DNA from 3 places in the Janthinobacterium sp. SUN120 genome. Region 3 is predicted to be linked to each of the others. Evidence: predicted binding sites of a transcription regulator. Region 3 holds the regulator's gene; each other region holds the start of a gene.
What was found. Region 3 encodes FNR, which switches genes on or off when oxygen is low (the NO sensors DNR and NnrR bind a similar motif). Its sites were predicted from a motif close to TTGATNNNNATCAA; they were not measured.

Region 1 (4,532 bases), on a different contig from region 3:
GACGGGCGCGCCAGCGTCGGGGCACAAGGGGCGCAAGTCAAGCGCAACCGCCAGCTGGCGGAAGGTTCGCCGCTGGCGCTGGAACTGGGCGAGATCGTCAGCCGTGCGCTGATGGCCAATCCCCTGTTCTTTTCCGCCGTGCTGCCGCTGCGCATCCTGCCGCCGTTCTTCAACAGCTATGCGGGCGGCGAGCACTATGGCCTGCATATCGACGGCGCCATCCGCACGCCGAAAAACGGCATGCAATCGATGCGCGCCGACGTCTCGTCGACCGTGTTTTTGAGCGAGCCGGACGAGTACGAAGGCGGCGAGCTGGTGGTGGTCGACGCGTATGGCACGCATGAAGTGAAATTGCCGGCCGGCGACGTGATCGTGTATCCGTCGAGCAGCGTGCATCAGGTGCTGCCCGTCACCAGCGGCGAGCGCATCTGCTCCTTCCTGTGGACGCAAAGCATGGTGCGCGAGGATTGGAAGCGCAGCATGCTGTTTGAGCTCGATCAAAACATCCAGAGCGTGCGCGGAGAACACGGCGATTCGCCGGCGACGGTGGGCTTGACGGGGCATTATCACAATCTGCTCAGGATGTGGGCGGAGATGTAGCGCGCAAAAAAAAGTCTGCCTGGCCCGGGGATGTAGGCTGGCAGACTGAAACAAGCAGTTGCTTGACTGGTACAGAAAACAGGGCGCAAAAAAGCAAGCAGGGCACAGGGTGCGGTGCTTGCGGGCTGGCAGCGGCGCAAGGGCCGCCGGAAGGCTAGCTCAGTTGGAAGGTCAGCGGTACTAACACGTACACGGGAACAGGCTTGCCGTTCTCGATCATCGGCTTGAACAGCGCGCGCTGGGCGGCTTGGCGGCCCGCTTCATCGAGGTTGCCGTAGCCGGTCGATTTATGAATCAGGATTTGCTCGGGCAAGCCCTTTTCATTGATCAGGATGCGCAACACCACGGTGCCGCTTTCGCCCAGGCGGCGCGACAGATTCGGGTAGATCAGTTGCGGCGCCTTGATGTATTCGACGCTGCTGACGGTGCGCGGCGTCGACGGTGCCGGTGGCGTCGGCGACGGTGTCGATGGCGCTGTCGGCGCGGCGGTGGCAACCGGTGCCGCTTCGGCGCGCGTCGGCTGCGGCGGCGTGATCGTCGGTTCGCTCGGCGCTACGGCGATCAGCGGCAGCGGCGGGATCACGGCGCGCGGCACGGGGGCGCTCAATTCCACGGTTTTCGGTACGGACGGTGCCGGCGGCTTGGGCGGCGCCGGCGGGGCGATGATGCTGATGGTGGTAATGGTCGGCATGGCCGCCGTGACCACACGGCTCAGCAGGCCGCTCTGGATGGCGTAAAAGCCGGCGATGTGCAGGACGACGATGGCCATCAGCGGCGCGAATTTGTTGCGCTTCTTGTCGAAGTCGGCAAATTGCTGCACGGCCTGCACCGTTACGGGCGGGGGCATCATCGTCATGGCGTTCATCGCTTTCTTTAGTTTGTCAGTACAGCTCGCATCAATACGGTTTCTTGCAGCGCCGCGGTGGCGTTCAGGTGATCGTTCAGCACTTCCCGCGCGCAGGTGTGGCATTTGCCGCAGCAGGTGGCCACGCCCAGGTCGCGGCGCAGTTCGGCCATGCTGGACAGGCCAAGATCGACGGCTTGACGGATTTCACGATCAGATATGTTGTTGCAGACACATACAATCATTGATACACCTTCTGGCTGGAGGATGAACAGACACTAGTGCTGGAAAGCATTGTTGCTAGTGTTTTAATGAGAATCATTATCATTACGTTTCATTGTCGCGCAAAGCGGGGGACAATGCAAGTGATTTTGATCAAGTGTGCGGCAATTGGCGGCCTGGCGCCGCAGCTTCACAGGCCATGTTTCCGAATGACGCAGCCCTTGATGGGGGCGGCTCTCCGGGCTAAATAAAAACTATTCGCATTCATGTTTATAATGCTGGTATTGTCTCGGACGGTCACCGTCTGGACAGATTGAATGGCCGCTTGTCGGTAATGCGCAACAGTTGCGTTTTACGTCACAAACCTGGAACCGGTGCAAGGCGCCTTGCGCCGTCGCCGGTATCAGGTGTTCTTAATTTGAACGGAATTTGCTCATGACTCTAGTTCCACCCATGATGACGCTCGATGCGCTGGCAGTCGGCCAGAGCGGCACGGTGTTGCATATCACGCCCCACACGGCAGGACAGACGGAGGACGGCGTCGACCTGGCCCGCCGCCTGATGGAGCTGGGGTTCGTTCCCGGCGAACGAATCCGCATGCTCAAGCGCGGCATTCCCGGCGGCGATCCGCTGGCCATCAAGGTCGGCAATGCCACGTTCGCACTGCGCCGCTTCGAAGCGGCGCTGATTACGATTCAACCGCTGCTTCAACCGGAATGACCATGGGTGCTGTCGAAACTATCGTGGATGCAGGCGTGCACAAGCCGCCGCATCAGCCACAAATTGCCTTGCTGGGCAATCCGAACTGCGGCAAGACCGCCCTGTTCAACCGTTTGACGGGCGCGCGCCAGAAAGTGGCGAACTACGCCGGCGTGACCATCGAGCGCAAGGAAGGCCATTTCACCTCGCCAGCCGGCAAGCCCGTGCGCCTGCTCGACCTGCCGGGCGCCTACAGCCTGTCGGCCACCACGCCCGATGAAGCCATCACGCGCGACGTGGTGGGCGGCTTGCGCCGCGGCGACCCGCGTCCGGACGCCATCATCTGCGTCGTCGACGCCACCAACCTGCGCCTGAATCTGCGCCTGGTGCTGGAAGTCAAGCGCCTGGGCCTGCCCATGCTGCTGGCGCTGAACATGACGGACGTGGCGCGCAAGCGCGGCATGCTGATCGACACGGTGAAACTGTCGCAGGAACTGGGCATGCCCGTGGTGGAAACCGTGGCGGTGCAGCACGATGGCGAAAAAGCCTTGCTGAACGCCATCGACGCCATGCTGCCGCTGCCGGCAGTGGAAGCGAAACCGCTGGCGGCCATCGATGCCGTCACCGTCGAAGAAACCCAGCGCGAAGTGCGCCGCATCCTGTCCGCCGTCAGCAATGACACGAGCGACAAGGGCAACCTGACGGAAAAGATCGACGACGTGGTGCTGCACCCCGTGTTCGGTCCCATCATCCTGGCCGTGCTGATGTTCCTGATCTTCCAGGCCGTGTTTGCCTGGGCCGCCACGCCGATGGAAATGATCACCGATGGCGTGGGCCACCTGGGCGCCGTGCTGACGGCGAACATGCCAGACGGTCACCTGAAAAGCTTGCTGGTGGAAGGCATCATCGGCGGCGTCGGCAGCGTGCTGGTGTTCCTGCCGCAGATCCTGATCCTGTTCTTCTTCATCCTGAGCCTGGAAGACTGCGGCTACCTGCCGCGCGCCGCCTTCCTGCTGGACCGCCTGATGGGCGGCGTGGGCTTGTCCGGCCGCGCCTTCATCCCGCTGCTGTCGAGCTTTGCCTGCGCCATTCCCGGCGTGATGGCGGCGCGCACCATCCAGAATCCGCGCGACCGCCTGGTCACCATCATGATCGCGCCGCTGATGACGTGCTCGGCGCGCCTGCCCGTGTATGCGCTGATCATCGCCGCCTTCATCCCGGAACGCCAGGTATGGGGCTATCTGAGCCTGCAAGGCCTAGTACTGTTCGTGCTGTACTTCGCCGGCATCATCTCGGCCATGGCCGTGGCCTGGGTCATGAAGCGCGGCATGGGCGTGCGCGGCAACCAGCCGCTGATGCTGGAATTGCCCGCCTATCACTGGCCGCACCTGCGCAACCTGGCCGTCAGCCTGTGGGAGCGCGCGAAGATCTTCCTGACGCGCGTCGGTACCATCATCCTGAGCCTGATGATCATCCTGTGGTTCCTCAGCACCTTCCCCGGCGCGCCGGATAACGCCATCCATCCGCCGATCTACTACAGCCTGGCCGGCATCCTGGGCCGCGGCCTGGAAGTGATCTTCGCGCCCATCGGCTTCAACTGGCAGATCTGCATCGCGCTGGTGCCGGGCATGGCGGCGCGCGAAGTGGCCGTCGGAGCCCTGGGTACCGTGTATGCGCTGTCGCAGACGGGCGATGCGCTGGCCACCACCCTGGAGCCGCTGATCGCCCATTCGTGGTCGCTGGCGACCGCGCTGTCCTTGCTGGCCTGGTATGTGTTCGCGCCGCAGTGCCTGTCGACGCTTTCCGTGGTCAAGCGCGAGACGGGCGGCTGGCGCTATCCGCTGCTGATGGCCGGCTACATGTTTGCCCTGGCGTATGCCGCCTCGTTCATCACGTACCGTGTCGCCCTGATGCTGGGCGCTTAGGAGAAAACCATGTGGCAAACCCTCATCGTCGCCCTGATCGTCGCAGCCGCGCTGCTGCATTTTTCGACCAAGTACCTGCCGGCGGGCGTGCGCCGCGCCATCGTGCGGGGCCTCGTGCGCTGCGGCCTCGATGAGGCGAAGATGTCGACCTTCTTCAAGGTGGCGCCGGGCTGCGGTAGCGGTTGCGGTTCCTGCGGCTCGTGCGACAGCCCGCCGCCGCCGTCAAGCACGCCGCCAGCCGA
Region 2 (4,532 bases), on a different contig from region 3:
CTGCTCGGGCAGGCAGCCTTCTTCCAGCAGGAAACCGGCTTGGCGGCTGTATTGCTCGATCATGCGGTTGCCGATGAAACCGTCGCACACGCCGGAAACGACGCCCGTCTTTTTCAGCTTTTTCGACAGCGCCAGCGCCGTGGCCAGCACATCCTTGCCCGTTTCCTTGCCACGGACGATTTCCAGCAGTTTCATGACGTTCGCCGGGCTGAAGAAATGCGTGCCGACCACGTCCTGCGGGCGCTGGGTGAACGCGGCGATCTTGTCCAGGTCCAGGGTCGAGGTGTTCGAGGCGAGGATGGCGCCCGGCTTCATGACGGCGTCGAGCTGCCTGAACACGGTTTCCTTCACGCCCAGCTCTTCGAAGACGGCTTCGATGACGATGTCCGCCTGCGCGATATCCGCATACGCCAACGTGCCGCTGACCAAGGCGATGCGCTGCTCGGCCTTGTCCTGCGTCAATTTGCCCTTCTTGACCGTGTTTTCATAATTCTTGCGGATGGTGGCCAGGCCCTTGTCCAGCGCTTCCTGCTTCGTTTCCAGCAAGGTCACGGGGATGCCCGCGTTGGCGAAATTCATGGCGATGCCGCCGCCCATGGTGCCGGCGCCGACAATCGCCGCGCTGGCGATGGCGCGCACGGGCGTGTCGGCCGGCACGTCGGGCACCTTGCTGGCGATCCTCTCGGCAAAGAAGGCGTGGCGCAGGGCTTTCGATTCCGGCGACTGCACCAGCTGCATGAACAGTTCGCGCTCGTACTTCAAGCCCTCGTCGAACTTCATCGTCACGGCGGCCGCCACGGCATCGACGCATTTCAGCGGTGCGGGGAACGGGCCGGACATGGCTTTCACGGTATTGCGCGAAAATTGCAGGAACGCTTCGTGGTTCGGGTAATCGACCTTGCGCTCGCGCACTTTCGGCAGCGGGCGCACGTCGCCCACTTTCGTGGCGAAGGCCACGGCGGCGGCCAGCAAGTCCGCGCCGGGCGCGATGACTTCGTCGAACAGGGCCGTGCCGGCCAGTTTTTCGGACGCCACGGGCGTGCCCGAGACGATCATGTTCAAGGCCATTTCCAGGCCCAGCACGCGCGGCAGGCGCTGCGTGCCGCCCGCGCCCGGCAAGATGCCGAGTTTAACTTCAGGCAAGGCCATCTGCGCGCCAGGCGCTGCCACGCGGTAGTTGCAGCCCAGCGCCAGCTCCAGGCCGCCGCCCATGCAGACACTGTGGATGGCCGCCACTACAGGCTTGGTCGATTGCTCGACGACGTTGATCAAGGTGTGCAGCGTTGGTTCCGTGAGCGCCTTGGGCGAATTGAATTCCTTGATATCGGCGCCGCCCGAAAAGGCCTTGCCGGCGCCCGTGATGACGATGGCTTTGACGGCGTCGTCCGCCAGCGCCTGGCGGATGCCGGCCACGGCGGCCGTACGCGTCGCCAGGCCCAGGCCGTTGACGGGCGGGTTGGCCAGGGTAATGACGGCAACGGCGCCGTTCACTTGATATTCAGCACTCATGTCTCTTCCTTGTTGGTCTATAGGTTTTTGCTTGGCGATGAGGTGGTTGCAAGGGATGAAGCTGCACTATACCGCATAAAAGAACGCTCGTATTATTTTTGTCGTGCGCGCGCAGGCGCCAGCATGGTACGCCATGGTACAACATCATTTGCGGAAAGATTCTGCTGCATGCAGCAAGTTTCAGTAGAAGCTATCACTTGGATATTCATTTAAATAATAAAAGCACAATAATAATAACGCCGTTTTATTATGCAAGGAAATGCGTTTGTTATATGCCGGCATGGGCCAATTGCGACAGTTTTTACATTATTTATTCCCGCCCCTTGTTTTTCGCCAGATGCTGGGGAATAATAAAATTGTTGATACAAATCAATACTCTACAATTTATCTACAATAAGGCATACCGCAGGAAAAACACTGGCGGCCGTTCTGCGCGCACATTCTCACCGATTATCACCAGATTTCGACCGCGGCAATAACATTGCTGCCTTTTATGGATAGCAGTAAAAGTAATAGCAGCGGCATTATCGTTCCCATTCCTCTTCTCACCCCGAAGGAAATACTATGGACGCAGCCAGCCATGTCAGCCACTCCCAGGATCTGGACTTACAAGCGATAAATACTGCATTGAACCGTGTCCAGGCCGTGATCGAATTCGAACTCGACGGCACCATCCTGCATGCGAACGACAATTTCCTGCGCGTCGTCGGCTATACCCTGGCGGAAGTGCAAGGCAAGCACCATGCCATCTTCTGCGACCCCGAGTATGTCAAGACGGATGAATACAGTAACTTCTGGGCCAAGCTGGGACGCGGCGAGTTCGACCATGGCGAATACAAGCGCCGCGCCAAGGATGGGCGCGAAGTGTGGATCAACGCATCCTACAACCCCATCCTCGACGCGGACGGCAAGCCGTATAAAGTCATCAAGTTTGCCACCGACATCACGGCCACCAAGCGCCGCAACGCCGATTACGAAGGCAAGATCGACGCCATCAGCAAGGCCCAGGCCGTGATCGAATTCCGGCTCGACGGCACCATCCTCGACGCCAACGACAATTTCCTCAAGTCCGTCGGCTACACGCTCGACGAGATCAAGGGCAAGCATCACCGCATGTTTTGCCTGCCCGACTACGCCAACAGCGACGACTATGCGCAGTTCTGGCACAAGCTGGGGCAAGGCCAGTTCGACGCGGGCGAATACAAGCGCCTCACCAAGGACGGCCGCGAAATCTGGCTCAACGCCTCGTACAACCCCATTTTCGATACGGAAGGCCGGCCCTTCAAGGTGGTCAAGTTCGCCAGCGACGTCACGGCCCTGAAAAAGCGAAATGCCGAATACGAAGGCAAGGTCAGCGCCATCGGCAAGGCGCAGGCCGTGATCGAATTCGACATGCAGGGCAATGTGCTGGACGCGAACGACAATTTCCTCGCCGTCATGGACTATGACTTGAGCGATATCAAGGGCGAGCACCACCGCATGTTCTGCGAGCCCGAGTATGCGAGCAGCGCCGAGTACAAGAAATTCTGGCAAAAGCTCAACCGCGGCGAATTCGACGCGGGCCGCTACAAGCGCCTGGGCAACCATGGCAAGGTGGTGTGGATACAGGCCACCTACAACCCCATCCTGGACCTGAACGGCAAGCCGTATAAGGTGGTCAAGTTCGCCATCGACATCAGCGAACAGGTGAACCTGGAAAACAGCATCCAGTCCAAGGCCGCCAACGACAGCCGCAAGGTCAATGCCCTGCTCGAATCGGTGGCGCGCGCGGCGCAAGGCGACCTGACCTGCAATATCGTGCCCGAGGGCGACGAGCCGATCGACCTGCTGGCCGGCGGCATCAGCAAGATGATCATCGACTTGCGCGGCGTGATCGGCAACGTGGTGTCGGCGGCGAACGGCTTTGCCGACGCCTCGCACGCGATCGCCGAACGGGCCACGGGCGTGGCCGTGGGCACGCAGGCGCTGGGCGCCACGGTGGAAGAAATGAACGCCTCCATCGACGGCCTGACCTTTTCCATCAATTCCATCGCGGAAAACACCTCGAACGCCGATTACCTGGCGAAAGCCACGCAGCAGGAAGCGGAAGCGGGCGCGCGCGCCGTCGCCAAGTCGATCGAGGCGATGGACTTGATCAACCGCTCGTCGGAAGACATCGGCGAAATCGTCAAGGTGATCAGCGAAATCGCCAACCAGACCAACATGCTGGCCTTCAATGCGGCCATCGAGGCGGCCCGCGCGGGCGAGCACGGCCTGGGCTTTTCCGTCGTCGCCGACGAGGTGCGCAAGCTGGCCGAGCGCTCTTCGCAGGCGACCAAGGAAATTTCCAAGCTGATCAACGAATCCGTCAAGCGCGTCTCGACGGGCAGCGAAATCTCCCGCCAGGCCAGCGACGCCTTCGACAAGATCGTCTCGGGCGTGGCGAAGACCACCCTGGCCATCTCGGATATCTCGAAGGCGGCCAACGAGCAGCTGCTGACGGCGCGCGAAGTGTCCACGGCGATCCAGTACATTGCCGAGGAAACGGAAAAGTCGGCCGCCAACTGCGACAGCATCGCCCGCTCGACGGATGGCTTGAACGAGCGCGCAGGCAGCCTGAACCAGACTGTCTCCGGCTTCGTGGTGTAGGCCATGAGCCACGCGGCCACCTTGACGCCCGAGGTGCTGATGACCCTGATCGCGCTGGTGCGCCAGCACACGGGCATCGCCATGACGGCGCGCAAGAGCGTCTTGCTGGAACGGCGCTTGCAGCCACGGCTGCAGGCGCTGTCCCTGCACAGCTACCAGGCGTACCTGGATCGCGTGGCCAGCGACCGCGACGAAGTGGCCCATTTCATCGACCTGGTGACCACCAACGACACCCTGTTCTTCCGCACGCCATCCATCTGGGATTACTTCCGCGACCGCTACCTGCCCGCCTGGGCGCGCGCGCATCCGGGAGGCTGCCTCGCCATCTGGTCGGCGGCGGCCGCCAGCGGCGAAGAACTGTATTCGATCGCCATGCTGTGCGAGCAATTCAAGCT
Region 3 (4,532 bases):
TTGACGAGGATTTGCTGCAGGCGCTGGGCGTCGCCCACGAGGCGCCGCGGCACGTCGGGCTCGACGGCGATGGCCAGTTCCAGCTCCTTTTCGCCCGCATTCATCGTCATCGTCGTGGCCAGGGTATTCATGACTTCATCGAGGTCGAATTCGACGGGCGACAACTCCATGCGCCGCGCCTCGATCTTCGAATAGTCGAGCACGTCATTGAGGATGCCCAGCAGCGACTGGCCCGCCACTCTGACCATGGTCAGATACTTGCGTTGTTCCGTGTCGAGCCTGGTATTGCCCAGCAAATACACCATGCCCAGTACGGCATTGAGGGGCGTGCGGATTTCATGGCTCATGTTGGCCACGAAATCGCTCTTCGCGCGGTTGGCCGCCTCGGCCCGGTCGCGTTCCTGTTCCAGCTCCGCCGCGCGCGATTCGAGTTCCTGCTGCAGGCGGTCGCGTTCGCTCATCAGGCCGTTGAACGCTTCCGTCAGTTCGCCGATCTCGTCGCGCTGCTGCACCGGCACGGGCGTGAAGCGGCTGCCGCTGGTGCGCAGGGCTTGCAGGGTGTCGCGCAGGCGCACCAGCGGCGACAGCAGGCGCACGGTGACCCAGCCCAGAACAAAGGCGGCCAGCAGCGAGGCGAGGATGCTCCACAGCACCAATCGGTACAGCACGCCATCGAACGGTTCGAAGGCATCCTCGACGGGGAGCGAGGCGGCCAGCAGCCAGTTCACGGATTTCAGGCGCTTGAAGCTGTTGACGGCCGTGATGCCGCGGCTGTTGGTGCTGACCATGCTGCCTTCGCCATCTTCCTTCAGCAACTGGGTCGTCGTCAGGTTGGCGTTCGGCTTGCGCGGTTGCAGCAAGCGGCTGGTATCGGGGTGCAGCACGTAGCGCGGCACGGCGCCGCGCGTGAGAATGAAGTAATAGCCGTTCTTGCCGATCTTTTCCGAGCGCAGGCGCCCCAGCAGATTGTCCTTGTACAGGCGCAGCACGCCGATCACTACGCCGGCCACCTGGCCATCGGCGGCCAGCACGGGCGCCACCATCTGCACGATGGGCATGCCGCTCGACTTGCCCAGCATCGGTTCGGTGATCATGGGCTGGCGCGTGCGCAGGACGGTCTGGAAATACTCGCGCTCGGCGACGTTGATGCCGGCGCGCCCCGCCACTTCCGGCATGTCGGCCACGACGGCGCCATGCGCGTCGAGCACCAGCACGTCATCGAACAGCACCAGCATCGAGCGGCGCGAATAGTATTCGCGCAATTGGGCGGGCCGGGCGATCAATTCCGGCGGCTGCTGTCGGGCCGTCAGGGTGACGATCTGCAGCAGCATGCCCAGCTTGTCGTCGAGCTCGGCAGCGGTGCGGGTGATCAGGGACGATTGCTGGCTCAGCAGTACTCGGGTGAAGTCGTCGCGCATGTGCTGCACCTGGATCATGGTGACCAGCGCGATCATGGCGATCGAGGTCAGGCTGGTGGCCAGCGCGACTTTTGCTTTAATGCCGAGAGGCTTCATGATTTCCTTTTCAGTACCGGGCGGCACAGGCGGCAGATAATGCTGTCAGGAATTTTCCTATCAATGCCCCAGCTTGGCAAGCGCCGCCGCGCAAATTGCCCGCCCCGTACGGGCTTTTGACGATGTTGCCATATAATTAAAGGCTGGACGTCGTTTATTCGCCGAATTTACGGTGAAATTGGTATACGGCAACCCTGTATGCGGCTGTATGCAGTAAACTTGTTGTTGCATTTTCTAAAAGGTACCGACATGACTGAAGCGCTACTCACTCCAACCTTGCCCACCGTGAACGTGGAGGCGTTGCGTGCGCGATGCTCGACCTGCAGCATGCATCAATTGTGCCTGCCGATGGGCCTCGATGTGGGCGACATGGACAGGCTGGACCAGATCATCGGCCGCCGCCGCAAGATTGTGCGCGGCGCCTCGCTGTTCCGTATCGGCGACTCGTTCCAGAACCTGTATGCGATCCGCCTGGGGCATTTCAAGACGTACCAGATCAATCCGGGCGGCGAAGAGCAGGTGACGGGCTTCCAGATGGCGGGCGAACTGCTGGGCATGGACGCCATCAGCGCCGACCGCCACCACTGTAATGCGGTGGCGCTGGAAGACAGCGAAGTGTGTGAAATCCCGTTTTCCAGCCTGGAACAATTGCTGGGCAATATGCCGACCCTGCTGCGCCATTTCCACCGCATGATGAGCCAGGAAATCACGCGCGAGCAAAGCGTCATGCTGTTGCTGGGCAATATGCAGGCGACGCAGCGCTTTGCCGCCTTCATCGTCAACCTGGCGTCGCGCTATGAAGCGCGCGGCTATTCGGGCAGCAATTTCCAGCTGCGCATGTCGCGCGAGGAAATCGGCAACTACCTGGGCCTGACCATCGAGAGCGTCAGCCGCCTGCTGTCGAAGTTCAAGAAGGAAGGCTGGCTGCGCGTCTCGAACCGGGAAATTGAAATCCTGCAGCCGGCGAAACTGAAGGCGATTACGGCCGGCACGGACACCTGCAAATAACAGCACCGTCAAAACCTGCTGCGCGTCGCGCTTTGCGGCCTGCGATGCTCGCTGTGCTATAGCACAGCTGCGCTTCTCAACCACAAATCACTGCCGCTCGCTACGGTTTTCCCAGCGCTGTACGTTATAGCTCTTCATCCGCATGCAGCGCGATGCTGCGCTGCAGGGGCCAGGTCCAGATGCCGGACAGGCGCCACTCGCGTTTGTCGTTTTCCACCAGCACTTGCCAGCGGCTGCGCTCGAGCATCGGCAGCGCCACGGAAAAATTGCCGGCCGCATCGGGTTGCACCAGCACCTTGATATCCTTTTCCGGCAGGGTCGCATGCGCCAGGTGCAGCTGCAAAGGCGCCTGATAGGCCTTGCCGAAGCTGTGCACGGAACCGGTCAGGCGCGCTTGCGCCACGTCATACGACAGGCGCGTATCCATCGCCAGGTCGCTGGCGATCGTGTCGCGCTTCAAATCCTGGTTGATCGCCTTGCCCTGCTTGTAATAATCGCCCACCACCAGCGCATCGGGCTGCGTAAACGCGATATAGCCCATGAAGCTGCCGACGACCACGGACAGGCCGGGGCCGATCATCAGCAGCCATGGCCAGCGATGCTTGTACCACGGTGCAACGGGTGCTTGCAGTTTCAGACTGTCGGACATGGTGTTTCTCCTGTGTAATCAGCCAGTCCCCGCATGGGGACCGGCCTTCCTGCAACTTCGTGGCGGCGGCGAGGGCACCCGGTCCCCGTCCGCCTTTCCTTGTTAACGTGGCACGATGAATACCGCGCTTTCACGCACATGCAGCGATGGGTCGTCCAGCGATTGCAATTCGATCGCAATCTTGTTCGAGCCCTTCTCTCCCACGCCGTGCGGCACGCGCAGGCGGATCGGCCAACCCAGCGTTTCCGTCGGCTGCAAGGTCACTTCTTCGCGCGTCAGCAAGGTCAGGCCCGGCAAGCCGGAAGCGCTGATTTTGAAATGCTGGCTTTGCTCCGACGTGTTCATGATCTGCAGGCGGTAGACGTTTTCGATCATGCCGTCTTCCACTTCGCGTCCCATGGAACCGCGGTCGCGGATCACGTCCATTTTCAGGGGCGTGCGCAGGGCCAGCGAAGTACACACGGCGATGATGATCAGGGCCAGGATGGAAGTGTAGATCAAGACGCGCGGGCGCATGGCGCGCTGGCGTATCTGCTTCGAATTGAAGTTGTTTTCCATCGCATGGTCGGTACTGTAGCGTACCAGTCCCCGTGGCCGGTCGACCTTGTCCATCACGCTGTTGCAGGCATCGACGCAAGCGGCGCAACCGATGCATTCATACTGCAGGCCGTTACGGATATCGATGCCGGTCGGACACACCTGCACGCACAGGGTACAGTCGATGCAATCGCCCAGCTTGTCGTTGTTGCCGGCCTTCTTGCTCATGGCGCCACGTGGTTCGCCGCGCTTGGCATCGTAGGTGATGATCAGGGTATCCTGGTCGAACATGGCGCTCTGGAAGCGCGCGTAGGGGCACATGTATTTGCACACTTGCTCGCGCAGCCAGCCCGCGTTGCCGTAGGTTGCCAGGCTGTAGAACAAGACCCAGAACCATTCCCAGGGACCGAAATTGAGCGTGGTCACCGACTGCGCCAGTTCCTTGATCGGCGTGAAGTAGCCGACAAAGGTAAAGCCCGTCCACAGGGCGATGGCGCCCCATACCAGGTGCTTGGCCGTCTTCTTGAACGCCTTGCGCACGGAGGGGCCCTGCTTGTCGAGGGCCATGCGTGCGCTGCGCGTGCCCTCGATGCGGCGTTCGACCCACAGGAAAATTTCCGTGTATACCGTTTGCGGGCAAGAGAACCCGCACCACACCCGCCCGGCAATGGCCGTGACGAGGAACAACAAATACGCACAGATGATCAGCAGGGCCGCCAGATAGATGAAATCCTGGGGCCACAGCACGACGCCGAAAATGTAGAACTTGCGTGTGGTCAAATCGAACAGCAGGGCTTGCCTGCCATTCCAGGTCAACCACGGCA

Region 1: O0879_RS17625 (FeoA family protein) is a predicted target of FNR. The motif match lies at 1,810-1,823, and genes of this name have one in related genera.
Region 2: O0879_RS03730 (PAS domain-containing methyl-accepting chemotaxis protein) is a predicted target of FNR. The motif match lies at 1,869-1,882, and genes of this name have one in related genera.

Annotation. Positions count from the first base shown of each region.
Region 1 is NZ_JAPUBW010000002.1:1,752,621-1,757,152, reverse strand. Features, by position in the region: gene O0879_RS17640 (Fe2+-dependent dioxygenase) at 1-600, shown strand, start outside; gene O0879_RS17635 (energy transducer TonB) at 755-1,456, opposite strand; gene O0879_RS17630 ((2Fe-2S)-binding protein) at 1,474-1,689, opposite strand; gene O0879_RS17625 (FeoA family protein) at 2,102-2,386, shown strand; gene O0879_RS17620 (ferrous iron transporter B) at 2,389-4,290, shown strand; gene O0879_RS17615 (hypothetical protein) at 4,300-4,532, shown strand, end outside.
Region 2 is NZ_JAPUBW010000001.1:838,544-843,075, reverse strand. Features, by position in the region: gene O0879_RS03735 (3-hydroxyacyl-CoA dehydrogenase NAD-binding domain-containing protein) at 1-1,509, opposite strand, end outside; gene O0879_RS03730 (PAS domain-containing methyl-accepting chemotaxis protein) at 2,137-4,137, shown strand; gene O0879_RS03725 (protein-glutamate O-methyltransferase CheR) at 4,141-4,532, shown strand, end outside.
Region 3 is NZ_JAPUBW010000004.1:366,341-370,872, forward strand. Features, by position in the region: gene O0879_RS22235 (response regulator) at 1-1,514, opposite strand, end outside; gene fnr (fumarate/nitrate reduction transcriptional regulator Fnr) at 1,764-2,522, shown strand; gene O0879_RS22245 (FixH family protein) at 2,647-3,171, opposite strand; gene ccoG (cytochrome c oxidase accessory protein CcoG) at 3,274-4,532, opposite strand, start outside.